2 regions of the Novosphingobium sp. GW821-FHT09E05 genome follow, and region 2 is predicted to be linked to the other one. Evidence: predicted binding sites of a transcription regulator. Region 2 holds the regulator's gene; the other holds the start of a gene.
What was found. The regulator LexA, encoded in region 2, represses DNA repair genes until DNA is damaged. The targets are predictions, from matches to a motif close to GTTCCNCNCTTGTTCT.
Positions count from the first base shown of each region.

Region 1 (7,919 bases), 620 kb from region 2:
CTCGATCTCCGCCATCCCGACACCGTGATTCCGGGCAAGATCGGCATACGTCACCGTCTCGATGCGCAAGGCCAGAAACACCTCGCGCTGGAACGGCGTCATCTGCCTGAGCCCCCGCCGCTCGGCGCGCAGCAGGGCCCGGCGGGAAGGCTGCCGGCTCATGGCCGGTCCTCCCCGCAGGCGAGCAACCAGTCCGCCCCCTTGCTGGCCGCGCTCGCTGCCCGGAAGATCGCCTTGTCATCCGCCCTGAGGACCTCAAGCCATGCGCCGATGTAATCGGCGTGGCGAACCGTGGGCTGGATACCCAGCGAGGCACAGGCAAACGCCGCCGTCATTTCCGCGATGAGTTCCTCGCGGGCATAAGTTGCCGAACCGAACACTCCGGACTGATCGCGCTCCAGCCGGCCCTTGCCGCCGACGTAGTGACCGAGCTCGTGCAGTGCGGTGCGATACCAGTTGATCGGCTCCCGGAAGGCAACCTGCGGCGGCACCTGCACGAAATCCGGGCCCGGCGCATAGAACGCCTCACTGCCGCCGATCCGGAAGTCCGCCCCCGACCCGGCAATGATCCGATCCGCCTCGGCGATCGCCAGGACCGGATCGGGTAGCGCCGAACCACCCGCCAGACCCTCATCCAGCCCTTCGCATTGATCGATGTTGAAGACGACAAAGCGCTTGAGGAACGCCACCGTGCGCACCTCGCCGCCTTCGCTCAACGCACGCGCCGCTTCGTCCTTGGGGGTGAAGCGATCCGCATAGCATATCACCGTCCCCTTCTCGCCGCGCCGCACGTTCCCGCCCGCCGCTGCCGCCTGCCGGTAAGTGAGCCAGCGCTGCGAGGAGAACCCGCCCCCGACACCCGCCGCCCACAAGATGAGCACATTGATCCCCGAGTAGACCCGCCCCGACACCGCATTCGCCGGCATCATGCACGGACACTTGCTCGCGTCCCAGGGCTGCACCCACGGCAACCGGCCCTCTTCCAGCTCGGCAATGATGCGCGCGGTAACCTCGCCATAGAGGCTCTGACGTTCGGACATGCTCCTTCACTCTTTCCTCAACCGCCATTGACCGGCGCCAGGGTGGCGGGGGGCGGCAGGAGCGAACCGAAAAGCCCCGCCGGCTGAAGGCGGGGCGCACCTGAAAGGCCGCAACGCAGTGGAGGACCTGAGCGCAGCGCAGGTTGCGCCGCGCCGAGGCGGGGCTAGGGGGTAGCGACGCCCCCCGCCACCTTGGGGCCGAAGGCCCAGCGCCGCCGCGCACCCGCGGCGTCCGCATCCGGGGCGCACCCGCGCCCCGCCCGGACCGCCACGCAGGGCCGCCCTTCGCGTCAGGGATCGCAGCGGCCATGCCGGCGAGACGCCGCAAGGCGGCTCGACCGACGCGAAGCGGAAAGCAGAGCCCGGCCCGGCCACCGGCCGAGGGACGCCCGAAACGGCATTGAAAATATTTCTGTCGCAGCCCCAAGCAGCCTCGGAGACGACCGCCAAGCACAGGATATAATGGCGTAAAACCTGCGGAATCCCACGATCTTGACCGCATCGGAGCCATCTCAAATGCTGTCTTCGCGAGGCAATGCCGCCTACGCCTGTCCGGGAGACAGCACCGTGACCGAGAACACCCCCGACCGTATCCTTCGCCTCAACGCCGTGCTCGACCGCACCGGACTTTCACGCGCGACGCTCTATCGCAAGATCCAGGGCGGGACCTTTCCCAGGCAGCTGCGGATCGCAGCGCGCTGCGCGGGCTGGCGCGAGAGCGCCGTCAACGAGTGGATGCGCAATCCGATGTTCTATTCGGTCGAGGATAGCGGAAGTTGATGGCGGCACTCATGATCAGCTTACCCCTGCCGAGCGCTTACCACGAGCCGTCAAATGCCCCACTTCAGCACTGAAACCACCGTTCGTAAGCTCGAGGGTGAACGTCTGCTCGCGGCATGAGTGCGTTCAGCCGTCCCGGCTCAACGTACGAGGAACCCTTCGGCGCCACCGCGCTTTGCAAACGCCATGAAGATCGCCACCTACAACGTGAACGGGATCAACGGCCGCCTGCCCGTCCTGCTGCGATGGCTGGAAATCGCCGCACCCGACATCGTGTGCCTCCAGGAGCTGAAAGCACCTGACGAGAGCTTTCCGCAAAGCGTGATCCGGGATGCCGGCTACGAGGCGATCTGGCATGGGCAGAGCCGGTGGAACGGCGTCGCCATCCTGAGCCGTGTCGGCGAGATTCATGAAACCCGCCGCGGCTTGCCCGGCGACCTTGCCGACGAACAGAGCCGCTATATCGAGGCGGCCGTCAATGGCGTGCTGATCTGCGGACTGTATCTGCCCAATGGCAATCCGCGCCCTGGCCCCAAGTTCGAGTTCAAGCTGCGCTGGTTCGATCGGCTCCACGACCATCTCGCCGGGCTCATCGGTCTGGACGCGCCGGTCGTTTGCCTGGGCGACTTCAACGTCATGCCGACCGATCTCGACGTCTATGCGCCCGAACGCTGGCAGGAAGATGCACTTTTCGCCCCAGAAGTGCGCACCGCCTATGCCCGTCTCCTCAAGCAGGGCTGGACCGATGCGGTGCGTACACTCCATCCGCACGAGACCATCTACACCTTCTGGAAATACTGGCGCGGCGCCTTCGAGCGCAATGCGGGGCTCAGGATCGACCATGCCCTGCTCAACCCGGTCGCGGCACAGCGACTGGTCGCCGCAGAGGTCGACACCCGGCCACGCGGATGGGAAAAGACCAGCGACCATGCGCCCTTGTGCATCGAACTTTCGGAGGCGGCCGCGCCGCGCAAGCGGGGCGAAAGCCCCCGCAAACGCCCGGTCCGGCCCAAATCCTGAGCGCTTGCGAGCCTCTGAGAGCACTAGTGCGCGCATAGGCGCTGCTCGAATTCTTTTTCGTTTTCAGCCCATTGCTTAGCCACTCGCTCCCCGGATTTGGGTTAGCTGACGCCTTGACGGAACACGGTCAAAGTTGGAACATATAGCGAACACATGAGTCGCTATTGACCAATGATCCTGCAAACTGCCCTTCCCTCCCGGCTGCCCGCCGAACACCTCGCCGCGCTGCGCGCGCAGGTCGCGCAAGTCCAGGCCATGCGTGGTCCGGTGCTGCCGTTTGGCGTGCCGGACATCGATTCCCGGCTCGCGGCCGGCGGCCTGGATGGTGCCGCGCTGCATGAAATAGCCGGCGCGAGTGCCAGCTGGAGCGACGATGCCGCCGCCACGCTGTTCGCCGCCGGCCTCGCCGCGCGCTTTGCTGTTAGGCCAGGCATGACGGTGCTGTGGGCGCTCAGCCGCTTCGACCTTTACGCGCCCGGCCTCGAGCAGATCGGCCTCGGCCCCGACAAGGTGCTCTACGCGCAAGGGACGAAAGACGCCGAAGTGCTGGCACTTGCCGAAGATGCCTTACGTGACGGGTCGCTGGCCTGCGTAATCGCCGAGGTCAGAGCAGCCGATCAAACCGCTACCCGGCGGCTGCAGCTTGCCGCCTCCGACGGGCGAACTCCCATGCTGCTCTACCGGCGGCATAGGTCTCGCGAGCGTAGTCCGCTGATCCAGCCATCCGCCGCCATGACGCGCTGGAGCATCGGATGCGCGCCGTCCGCGCCGCTTCCCCATGCCGGCATCGGACGGGGGCAGTGGTCCGTTGAACTTGTCCGCCAGCGCGGCGGCAATCCTTTTTCTCTTTGCGTCGAGGCCTGCGATGACCAGGGTTGCCTCGCTCTACCTGCCGCAGTTGCCGATCGAGCGACTACGACGGTTGGAGCGGCCATCCGCGCCGCCTGACGCGGCGGCGCTGGCCCCCCGTTTCCTGCCCCCCATCGACGACGATCCCGGTGCCTGCTCGGTGCCGCGCGGCGGCGGCTGGCGGCCGGGTGCGCGCTGGGCGCAGGGGGCACTCGGCACCGCGCCGGCGCAGGCCGATATCGACGCCTTGCCGGCGCACCAGCGACCCACCATGCGTGAGATGGGGCGACGCAGCGAGAGCGCCGATCATCCCTTCAGGGCGATGGCTCCCGACGACGGCGTGCCATCTTGCGCGCCATCGCGGGTGCGCGTGGTCCATAGCCACCCAAGTCGTTGGACGAAGCCCGTGGTGCTCATCGCGCGCAGCGGTCAGCGCGACGTCGTGACTGCCACCTGCCCCGCGGCGCTGGAGCTCGGCCTTCGCCCTGGCATGGCCGCCGCCCATGCGAGGGCACTGGTAAGCGACCTCGACGTGCGCGACGCCGACCGGGCTGCCGACGCGGCGTGGCTCGAACGCCTGTCGCTTCACGCCGTGCGCCACTGGACGCCGACGGCGAGCACCTGCGATCCTGATGGCCTGTGGCTCGACGTGACCGGGACCACCCATCTGTTCGGCGGCGAGGCACGTTTCTGCCGGCGGGTCCTGCGGTTCCTCCAGCGTCTCGGCTTCACCGCCAGCATCGCCATCGCCGGAACGCCGGGCGCCGCGCATGCCCTCGCCCGCTTCGGCGGACACGCCGTGACTCTCCTGCCGCCGCGCGCCGAGGCCCAGGCGATCGCCGATCTACCACTGGCGGCGCTGCGCCTCCCTGCCGATACCCTGGCGACGGCAAGCCGGTTCGGTCTGGAGCGGATCGCCGATCTCTATGCGATGCCGCGCGGCCCCCTCGCCAAACGTCTCGGGCTGAAGGCCGTCGAGCGGCTCGACCAGGCACGAGGCCTGGTGGCGGAACCGATCGTGCCCGTGGTCCCGTTCGAGGCACCGCGTGCTGAGCGCCGGCTGCTGGAGCCGATCATCACGGCCGATGCGATCAACCAGGTCATCGGCGATCTCCTCTGCGATCTGGTGCACGGTCTGCAAGGCCGCCGGCTGGGCCTGCGCACCGCTGTCCTGACCTGCCAGCGGGTGGACGGGCTGGCGCAGCGGATCGCCGTGGGCACCGCGCGCGCCACACGCGACGCCAGGCATCTGGCGCGCATGTTCGCGATGCGCGTCGAACGGATCGACCCGGGGCTCGGCATCGAGGTGATGCAGCTCGCCGCGCCGCGCGTCGAGGACCTGCAACCGGTCGCCATCGCATCCGGCCTCCTCGACACCGCGCACGCGCCCGATGTTGCCCCCCTCGTCGACCAGCTGGCCGGCCGGGCCGGCGATGCGGCGCTGTTCCGTGTGAGCGCGGTCGAGAGCGACGTGCCTGAGCGTGCGGTGCGCCGCACCGCGCCCTTGGCAACGACATTGGGATGGCCGGTTTGGCGCCGCCCTGTCCGCCTGCTGAGGCACCCCGAGCAACTCTCCAACGTTGTCGCGCTGCTGCCCGATCATGCCCCTCGCCGCTTTTCCTGGCGCGGGACGGATTATCGGGTCGCGGCAGGCGAAGGCCCCGAGCGCGTCCACGGTGAATGGTGGCGCTCGGCCCGCGAAATGTGGGCGGTGCGCGACTACTTCATGGTCGAGACCGGGGGCGGCGAGCGCTTCTGGCTGTTTCGGCGCGGCGACGGCATCGATGCACCGACGGGCGATCTCAGCTGGTATCTCCACGGCGTGTTCGGCTGATGGCGACCTACGTCGAACTGCAGGTCACCAGCCACTTCTCGTTCCTGCGCGGCGCTTCCGCGCCAGAGGAACTCTTCGCGGCTGCCGCGGCCCTCGGGCATGGCGCGCTGGGCCTTGCCGACCATAATACGGTTGCCGGGGTAGTCCGCGGATGGGCGGGGCAAAAGGAGACGGGCGTACGCATGGTCGCGGGCTCGCGCATCGACCTGACAGATGGCCGCGCGCTGCTGCTCTACCCCGCCGATCGCGCTGCCTGGTCGCGGCTCACGCGCCTGCTGTCCTTGGGCAAGGGCCGCGGCGGCAAGGGACGGTGCCTTCTGGAATGGAGCGACATTGCCGAGCGCGGCGAAGGGTTGATCGCGATCCTGCTCCCGGACATGCCGGACGCGCGAACAGCGCAGCACCTCGCGGACCTGCGCGCCGTGTTCGGAGGTCGCGGCTACTGCGCGCTGTCGCTGCGCCGCCGGCCGGGCGACCAGGCGCGGCTGCACGGTCTCGATGCCCTGGCCCGGGCAGCCGGTATCCGCAGCGTCGCGACCGGCGACGTGCTCTACCACCAGGCCGAACTACGCCCGCTCCAGGACGTGATGACCGCGATCCGCGAGCGGACCACGATCGACGCACTAGGCTTCCGGCGCGAGCGGTTCATGGACCGGGACCTGAAATCCCCTGAAGAGATGAAGCGCCGTTTCGCCGCCTTCCCCGACGCCATTCGCGCCACCGCCGATATCGCCGCGCAATGCCGCTTCGATCTCGGCGAGATCCAGTACCAGTACCCTTACGAGGAAGTGATGGCGGGGCGCACCGCGCAGCAGGCCCTTGCCGCGCTGACCGAGGAGGCGGCGCTGCGCATGTTCCCCTACGGGCTTGGCAAGGCTTACCGCAAGCAGATCGATCACGAGCTGCGGCTGATAGCCCAGCTCGGCTATGCCCCCTATTTCCTGACCGTCCATGCCATCGTCGCGGAAAGCCGGCGGCGCGGCATCCTGTGCCAGGGGCGGGGGTCCGCCGCCAACAGCTGCGTGTGCTTCATGCTGGGCATCACCTCGATCGATCCGATCAAACACGAACTGCTGTTCGAGCGCTTCGTCTCGGGCGAGCGCAAGGAGCCGCCGGATATCGACGTTGATTTCGAGCACGAGCGCCGCGAGGAGATCATCCAGTGGATCTACGAGACCTACGGGCGCCACCGCTCGGCGCTGACCGCGGTCGTCACCCGCTACCGCACGCGCGGCGCGGTCGCGGAAGTGGGCAAGGCGCTGGGGCTGCCGCGCGATCTTACCAAGATGCTCACCGGCCTCGTGTGGGGCTGGTCGGTGGACGGGATCGGCGACGAACAGATCGAGAGCCTCAATCTCAACGCCGACGACCACCGCCTGCGCCTGACGCTGGAATTGTCGCGGCAGCTGATCGGCACGCCGCGCCACCTGTCGCAGCACCCGGGCGGCTTCGTGCTGACGCAGGAGCGGCTCGACGATCTCGTCCCGATCGAGCCGGCGCGCATGGAGGATCGCCAGATCATCGAGTGGGACAAGGACGATATCGATGCCCTGAAGTTCATGAAGGTCGACGTGCTGGGCCTGGGCATGCTCGGCTGCATGAACCGGGCCTTCAACCTGCTCGAGACCCACAAGGGCGTCCGCGTCGGCATGGCCGACTTGCAGGACGACGACCCGGACGTCTATGCGATGATCCAGGAGGCCGACACGCTTGGCGTCTTCCAGATCGAAAGCCGCGCGCAGATGTCGATGCTGCCGCGCATCAAGCCCGACAAGTTCTACGATCTCGTCATCGAAGTGGCGATCGTGCGGCCCGGGCCGATCCAGGGCGACATGGTCCATCCCTACCTGCGCCGGCGCGAAGGCGAAGAGACGCCCGAGTACCCCAAGGCAGAGCTGCGCGCGGTGCTGGAAAAGACCCTCGGCGTGCCGCTGTTCCAGGAACAGGCGATGAAAGTGGCGATCGTCGGGGCCGGCTTCACGCCCGCCGAGGCCGACCAGCTGCGGCGCGCGATGGCGACTTTCAAGCTCACCGGCGGGGTCAGCCACTTCTACGACAAGCTCGTTGGCGGCATGGTTGCGCGCGGCTACCCCAAGGACTTCGCCGAGCGCACTTTCAAGCAGATCGAGGGCTTCGGCTCCTATGGTTTTCCTGAGAGCCATGCCGCCTCCTTCGCCAAGATCGCCTATGCGAGCTGCTGGATGAAGCATCATCATCCCGACGTCTTCTGCGCCGCCCTGCTCAATGCGCAGCCGATGGGCTTCTATGCACCAGCGCAGATCGTGCGCGATGCCCGCAGCCACGGCGTCGAGGTACGGCCCGTCTCGATCAACCACAGTCACTGGGATTGCTCGCTCGAACCCGGGCGAGGGCGATATCTCGCCGTCCGTCTCGGC
Region 1 is NZ_JBWKOQ010000001.1:900,755-908,673, reverse strand. Features, by position in the region: gene AC07M9_RS04180 (sigma factor-like helix-turn-helix DNA-binding protein) at 1-162, opposite strand, end outside; gene AC07M9_RS04175 (ArdC family protein) at 159-1,040, opposite strand; gene AC07M9_RS04170 (helix-turn-helix transcriptional regulator) at 1,608-1,820, shown strand; gene xth (exodeoxyribonuclease III) at 2,007-2,840, shown strand; gene AC07M9_RS04160 (ImuA family protein) at 3,012-3,788, shown strand; gene AC07M9_RS04155 (DUF6504 family protein) at 3,706-5,523, shown strand; gene AC07M9_RS04150 (error-prone DNA polymerase) at 5,523-7,919, shown strand, end outside.
Region 1: AC07M9_RS04160 (ImuA family protein) is a predicted target of LexA. The motif match lies at 2,976-2,991, and genes of this name have one in related genera.

Region 2 (7,919 bases):
AGGACGGCGCGCCCTATCGCAGCCTGTCGCAGCTGGCGGTCGGCCGTCCGGATAAGAGCCACGCGGTCGCCTTCGCCACCAACGGCGGCATGTTCGACGCCGCCGGCTACCCGATCGGCTACTACGTCGAGGAAGGCGAGCGCCGCCATGCGCTGAACACCAAGGCGGGCTGGGGCAATTTCCACCTGCTCCCCAACGGCGTGTTCTACGGCGACGCCAAAGGCCACTGGCGCGTGAGCACGGCGCAGGACTTCGAGAAGACCGTCACCGACCGCCCCGACTTCGGCACCCAGTCCGGCCCGATGCTGGTCATCGCCGGCAAGCTCCACCCGAAGATCGACGCCAGCACCGACGAAAAGGGCAAGTCGCTCAAGCTGCGCAACGGCGTCGGCGTCGACGCGCAAGGCCGCGCCCACTTCGTCATTTCCGACGAGCCGGTGTCGTTCGGCAAGCTCGCCCGCTACTTCCGCGACGGGCTCAGGTGCACCAACGCCCTGTTCCTCGACGGCAGCGTATCCTCGCTGTGGGACCCCGAACATGGCCGCGTCGATGGCGGTCCCCCGCTCGGCCCCTTGATCGTCGTCGAAAAAAGCGCAAAGGCGAAGACATGATCCTCGTCATCGACAATTACGACAGCTTCACCTGGAACCTCGTCCACTACGTCATGGAACTGGGCGCGGAAGTCCAGGTCGTGCGTAACGACGCGCTGAGCGTGGGCCTGGCGATGGAGATGGACCCGCAGGGCTTCCTCGTATCGCCCGGCCCCTGCACCCCCAACGAGGCGGGCATCAGCCTCGATCTTGTGGGCGCGGCAGCGAAGGCGGGCATTCCGCTGCTCGGCGTGTGCCTGGGCCACCAGTCGATCGGCCAGCACTTCGGCGGCAAGGTCGTGCGCGGCGGGCTGATGCACGGCAAGACCTCGACCATCACCCACGACGGCACCGGCCTGTTCCAGGACGTGCCCTCGCCGATGAAGGCCGCGCGCTACCACTCGCTGATTGTCGAGAACATTCCCGAGACACTCGTCGTCAACGCCCGCTCGGACGACGGCCACGTCATGGGCTTCCGCCATGTCGAACTGCCGATCCACGGCGTCCAGTTCCACCCCGAGAGCATCGCCACCCAGCACGGCCACGCGATGCTGGCGAACTTCCTGCGCCTCTGCGGCATCGACGCCCGCCTCCCCGACCGCGTCGTCGCCGCCCCGAAGGCCGCATGACCCTCCCCGACCCGCTGCACCCCGTCGCCGAAGACGAAGCCGAGGCCGCCTTCTCCGCGATCCTCGACGGCGAAGTGCCCGAAGCCGCGATCGCCGACTTCCTCGTCGCGCTGTCCGACCGGGGCGAAACCGCGAGCGAGATCGCCGGGGCCGCGCGCGCCATGCGTGCCCGCATGATCCCGGTGAACGCCCCCGCCAATGCCATCGACGTCTGCGGCACCGGCGGCGACGGCTTCCACACGCTCAACGTCTCGACCGCCGTGTCGCTGGTGGTGGCCGCCGCCGGCGTCCCCGTCGCCAAGCACGGCAACCGCGCCGCCAGCTCCAAGGCCGGTGCCGCCGACACCCTCGAGGCCCTCGGCCTCGACCTCGACCGCGCGGTCGAGACCGCCGAATCGACGCTGTCCGAGATCGGTATCGGCTTCCTCTTCGCCGCCCGCCACCACCCGACGATGGGGCGGCTCATGCCGCTGCGCAAAGCGCTCGGCCGGCGCACGATCTTCAACCTCATGGGTCCGCTCGCCAATCCCGCGCAGGTCTCGCGCCAGCTCGTCGGCATCGCCCGCCCCGCCTACGTGCCGATCTACGCCGAGGCCCTGCTGCGGCTCGGCACCGAGCATTCGATGGTGATCTCGGGCGACGAAGGACTCGACGAACTGAGCCTCGCGGGCGGCAACGAAGTGGCCGACGTGCGCGGGGGCGAACTGTTCATGCGCCGCGTCAGCCCGCAGGACGCCGGCCTGCCGCTCGCGCCCGTCGACGCCATCCGCGGCGGCGACCCCGCCTACAACGCCGAAGCGCTGCGCCGCCTGCTGATGGGCGAGCCCGGCGCCTACCGCGACGCCGTCCTGCTCAACGCCGCCGCCGCCCTGATGGTCGCGGGCGAGGTGGAGAGCTGGGTCGAAGGCGTCGAGGAAGCCGCCGAAACCATCGACAAGGGGCTTGCCAAGGCCCTGCTCGACTGCTGGATCGCCGCGACGCGCGCCTGAGAGAACAAGCATGACCGACAAGCTCACCGAGATCTGCTACACCAAGCGCGAGGAAGTCGCCGCGCGCAAGGGCGTCGCCACGATCAACGACCTCGACGCGATCGCCGCCGAGCAGACCGCCCCGCGCGGGTTCGAGGCGGCCTTGCGCGCCAGGGCCGAAATCGGCTTCGCGCTTATCGCCGAGATCAAGAAGGCCAGCCCCTCCAAGGGCCTGATCCGCCCAGATTTCCGCCCCGGTGAACACGCCTTGGCCTATGAAAAGGGGGGGGCGGCCTGCCTCTCCGTCCTCACCGACGCGCCCTATTTCCAAGGTCATGAAGACTATCTCATGGATGCCCGAGCAGCCTGTGGCCTGCCCGTCATCCGAAAGGATTTCATGGTTGATCCCTGGCAGGTCGCGGAATCCCGCGCGATCGGTGCCGATGCCATCCTCATCATCGTCGCCGCGCTCGAAGACGGGCTGATGAAAGAACTTGAGGCTGCAGCCCATGAGCGCGGAATGGACTGCCTCGTCGAAGTTCACAATGAACTTGAACTCGATCGTGCAAGGCTTTTGAAATCAAGGTTGATTGGCGTCAACAATCGCGATCTCAAGCGCTTTGTTACCGATGTCGGAACGACCGAACGCCTCGCCCCGCTGGCTCCGGAAGGCACCCTGCTGGTCAGCGAAAGCGGCATCAACGTCCATGCCGATCTCCAACGCCTCTCGGACTGCGGGGCCCGGACGTTCCTCGTCGGCGAGAGCCTGATGCGCCAGGGCGATGTCGAAGCAGCGACGCGGGCCTTGCTCGGCGGCGGCTGAGCCCGGGCTTGGACATGCAGGTCGCGGCATGTGATGACGGAAAACTGTCATGAGCAAAACTCTAACCCACATCGATTCGGAGGGCACCGCGCGGATGGTTGATGTCGGCGCCAAGGCCGAAACCCAGCGTGTCGCCATCGCTTCGGGCCGCATAGGCATGACTCCGCAGGCTCTCGCCGCGATCCGTGCCGGTGACGCTCCAAAGGGTGACGTGCTGGGAACCGCGCGGATCGCCGGGATCATGGCGGCGAAGCGTACTGCCGAGCTAATTCCGATGTGCCACCCTCTCATGATCGATGCCGTGAACGTGGATTTTGCATTCGAGGAAGACGCTGTCCGTGTCACTGCGACTGCATCGCTCACAGGTAAAACAGGGGTAGAAATGGAAGCTATTACAGCAGCTTCCATCGCACTCCTGACAATCTACGACATGGCAAAGGCACTCGACAAGAGCATGGTCATCGGCGACATCCGCCTCATGGAGAAGCGCGGAGGAAAGTCCGGGCACTGGCGCGCGGAAGACTGGAACCAGTGAGTCCGCCGCCGATCCCTCTGGAGCAAGCGCAGGCCCGCCTTCTCGCTTTGGCTGAACCGCTGCCTGTCGAGCATGTCGATGTCGAGGGCGCGATCGGCCGTTATCTCGCCGCGCCGCTGTATGCGCGCCGCACCCAGCCCGCCGCCGACCTCTCTGCGATGGACGGCTATGCCGTGACCGCAGGTGACCTTTCCGGGCCCTGGATCATCATCGGCGAGAGCGCGGCAGGGCATCCTTTCGCCGGCACGATCAGCCGTGGCGAGGCCGTGCGCGTCTCTACCGGAGCCATTCTTCCCGCCGATGCTGATGCCGTCATCGTGCAGGAAGATGTCGCCTTGAGGGACAGACGGCTCGCGCTCACCGGCGAGGCACCGGAGCCCCCGCACAAGCACATCCGCCGCCGCGGCATGGACTTCGCCGAGAACGACGAAGTCATAGCCTCCGGCAAGCGCGTCGGTCCGGCCGAAGCCGCGCTCGCCATGGCCGCGGGCCACCGCCACCTGCCAGTACACCGCATGCCGCGCGTCGTCGTGATCGACAGCGGGGACGAACTCGCCGCCGATCCGGAATGCTGCGAGCCGCACCAGATTCCGGCAAGCAACGGCGCCATGTTGGCAGCGCTCGCGCGGCCTTTCGCAACCGGGACGATCCGCCTCGGTCCCGTGGCCGACACCCTCGATGCCCTGGCCGACGCCTTCGCCGCCGCTGTGGATGCCGAGGTGATCGTCACCAGCGGCGGGGCATCCGTAGGTGATCACGACCTCGTCAGGCCGGCGCTCGAAGACTGGGGCGCGAGCGTCGATTTCTGGCGCGTCGCCATCAAGCCGGGCAAGCCGATCCTGGTCGCAACGCGCGAACGGCCGGGCAGGCCTGGTCGGCCGCAGATCATCCTCGGTCTTCCCGGCAATCCGGTGTCGAGCTATGTCACCGCCTATCATTTCCTGTTGCCGCTGCTGCGCCGGATGCAGGGTGCGAAGCAGGCCCTGCCGATACAGATCACCACGCGCCTGGGCGCTTCAATACGCGCGAACGGCCCTCGCCGCGAATTCCTGCGCGGTTGGTGGGACGGCGAATGCGTGGTGCCGCACACGCTCCAGGACAGCGGCGCACTCACCTCTCTGGCAGCCAGCAACGTGCTGATTGACCGCCCCGGCCGTTCCGCCGCTTCTGGAATCGGCGAGGAGGTGCGCGTGTTCCTGCTCCAGAATGGCGGTTTCGCCTGAGGCACCGCTTGACGCGCGGAAATTCGTTGCTTAATTGTTCCCTCAATGTTCACGATCGGAACATGCCCGGCCGAAGGGGCTTCGCCGGCAGCAACGAAGAGGCAGCGACCATGTTGACGCGCAAGCAGCACGAATTGCTCCGGTTCATCCAGGCCAGGCTGGAGGAGAGCGGTATCTCCCCCAGCTTCGAGGAAATGAAGGAAGCGCTCGATCTCAAGTCGAAGTCAGGTGTTCACCGCCTGATCTCGGCGCTTGAGGAGCGCGGATTCATCCGCCGCCTGCCCAATCGTGCGCGTGCGCTAGAGGTGCTGCGCCAGCCGGACGATTCCGGCAACAAGGCGCCTCGATCGGCCCCTACCAACAATGATGAGGTGGTGCCTATCCGTGCTGCTCAGGCTGCGCCCCGGGCCGCTAACGATGTCATCGAAATTCCCCTCCACGGCCGCATCGCCGCCGGGGTGCCGATCGAAGCCCTGGAAGGCCAGTCGATGCTACCGGTGCCTGCGGCTCTGCTCGGTTCGGGCGAACACTACGCGTTGGAAGTCTCAGGCGACTCGATGGTGGAAGCCGGCATTCTGGATGGCGATTTCGCCTTGGTGAAACGCACGAATTCCGCGCGGGACGGCGAGATCGTCGTCGCCCTGATCCGCGGCGAGGAAGCGACGTTGAAGTATCTGCGCCGCGAGAACGGCATGGTCCGCCTCGACCCTGCCAATGGCGCCTACGAACCACAGATTTACGGTCCTGACGAAGTCGAAGTGCAGGGCAAGTTGGCAGGATTGCTCCGCCGCTATCATTGAGCCCGCGGCGAAGGAGGGCTCGGCTCCGGCCCGAAGCGCGGAAAGCGCGGTGAGGCGGGGCGCCACCAGCCATGCTCGCCTTCACTCCCGGCCACGGTGTCCACTCGGCCGGCGCTCAGATGGATTGCAAGGCCGCCTGTCTGGCCGAGACTGTCACGATCGGCCTTGAACCAGCGCGGGGAACAACTGCGCGGAAGCCAGCGGTCGGACACGACAATGTCGCTACGATCGCAGGCGGCGGCTAGCGCCCTTTCCGGAACAGCATCCCGGCCTCGCGAGACGAGAAGCCGCCAGGTAACGCCCTTACGCTCCATGCGGATGGCGCAGAAATCGGGATTGCAACGTGCGACGGGCCATTGATCGATTGCCACCGGTTCCCCCTCCATACCGGCCAGTTCCATGAGGTTGTCGCGGGCGTAGCCTTCGCCGCCGTCGCGCAGGACGAAAAGCCGCTCTCCACTCGGCTCGACCAGCCCGACATGACGGCCATCGCCCGAAATCAGGATGTCGGCGGGCGCTGCCATCGCGAGCAGGCCCGCACCGAGCAACGCCGGCGGCAGGCCCAGCCAGCGGAGGCGCCCGCCCCATAGGCCCACCCAAAGCCCCCCCGAAACAAACAGCATGAACGCGCCGTTGCCGCCGGCGGGGAGGATGGTCACGGCTGCCGTCCGCGATGCGATCCAGTGGGCGATCGCAGTCAGCAGGTCGATCGAACCCTGCGCCAGCCACCAAACCGGTCCGCCGGCGCCCACCGAGTCGAGGACCAGCGCACCGGCCAGCAATGGCATAACGACGAAAGTCGTCAGCGGAATGGCGATGACATTGGCGAGCGCGCCGTAGATACCGGCCCGGTGGAAGTGAAAAAGCCCGATCGGCATCAGTGCAAGGTCGATGACCACACCGGTCACCAGCAGCATCGCCAGGTGCCGCAGCGCCTTGATGGCGAGCGACTCGTCCCTCGGCGCCATGAATGCCTTGGCCGGTGCGGACGTGCCGACCGCGACGAGCGCCAGTACGGCCCCGAAGCTCATCTGGAAGCTGGGTCCGGTGACCGCCTCCGGCCAGAGAAGCATGACGCAGAAGGCGGCGACAGCCAACATGCGCAGCGACAACGGTTCACGCCCCAGCGCCAGCGCGGCGAGGACCAGCAGCGAGCCGATGCAGGAGCGTACCGTCGGTACCTCCGACCCCGACAACAGCGTATAGGCGATGCCGGCAAGCGCGCCCGCGGCGGCTGCTACCACCGGAAGCCGAACGCGCAGGGCCAGCCACGGAAACAGGGCCAGCGCGCGCACGAACAGCACGTAGACTGCCCCGACGACGGCGCCGACATGCAGGCCGCTAACGGATAGCAGGTGCGCTAGCCCGGAATCGCGCATCGCTTCGTCGTCGGCGTCGGAAATGCCGCCCCGGTCGCCGGTCACGAAGGCGGTGGCGATGCCGGCGCGCTCGGTGCCGATCCTCGCGCGGATATGGTCCGCAAGCGAACGACGCAGGCCAGACAGCCACCCGCCACCGATCTTTCCCCGCTCGACGACCTCGACCTCACCGATGACGGAACCGCTCGCCGCTATGCCGGCGAACCACGCCGTTCGCGCGAAGTTGTAGGCGCCCGGCAGCATCGGAGGCGCCGGCGGCATGAGCCGCCCCTTGAATCGTACTACATCGCCGATGCGGACGTGCGCTGCGAGGTTCCTGCCCGGCACGTTTACGCGCACCTTCATGGCGCGCCCTGTTCCCGGCTCGCGCATGGCGAGGATCAGGCGATCGCGGTCCAGCGCCGGCTGGGGTTCGATCTGGAGGATCCTGGCGGCAAAAATGCCGGCGATCGGGCGTTCGAGCGGAGCCTCTCCCGCTATTGTCGAACGCGCCCAGATAGCCAGGCATCCGGCCGCGACCAGTAGCGGCAGGACCAGTACCGCCCTGAACAGATGCGGATACCGCTCGCGCCCGTGCCACGGCGTGACGCCTGCTGCCGCCAGCAGCCCGCAAAGGGCGCAGGCAGCACTCCACCAGACCGGCGCAGGCAACGCGAACCAGCTTACGATCCCACCCGCAAAAGCCACCGTCAACCACGGTCCGCGATCGAATCCGGCGCCCGAAAGAAATCGCTCCAGAGCGCCCAAAACCCTCGACAAGTCGTTCACGCTGTTCCATGGCCGATGCTGCAATGCAGCGGCTCCGGCGCCTTCCGGAGACGAATTTTCGACAGTTGCGGCCTGGCTCCCCATGGCGCGCATTAGGACAGCAAGGTGGTATCGATGGCAAGCGGCAGTGCAACGGGCGGAGCGACGGGCACCAAGGCCGTCGTCACGCGGTTTGCCCCCTCGCCTACCGGTTATCTTCATATC
Region 2 is NZ_JBWKOQ010000001.1:1,523,611-1,531,529, reverse strand. Features, by position in the region: gene AC07M9_RS07240 (phosphodiester glycosidase family protein) at 1-611, shown strand, start outside; gene AC07M9_RS07235 (anthranilate synthase component II) at 608-1,219, shown strand; gene trpD (anthranilate phosphoribosyltransferase) at 1,216-2,208, shown strand; gene trpC (indole-3-glycerol phosphate synthase TrpC) at 2,219-3,010, shown strand; gene moaC (cyclic pyranopterin monophosphate synthase MoaC) at 3,060-3,545, shown strand; gene AC07M9_RS07215 (molybdopterin molybdotransferase MoeA) at 3,542-4,768, shown strand; gene lexA (transcriptional repressor LexA) at 4,879-5,568, shown strand; gene AC07M9_RS07205 (ComEC/Rec2 family competence protein) at 5,562-7,715, opposite strand; gene gltX (glutamate--tRNA ligase) at 7,830-7,919, shown strand, end outside.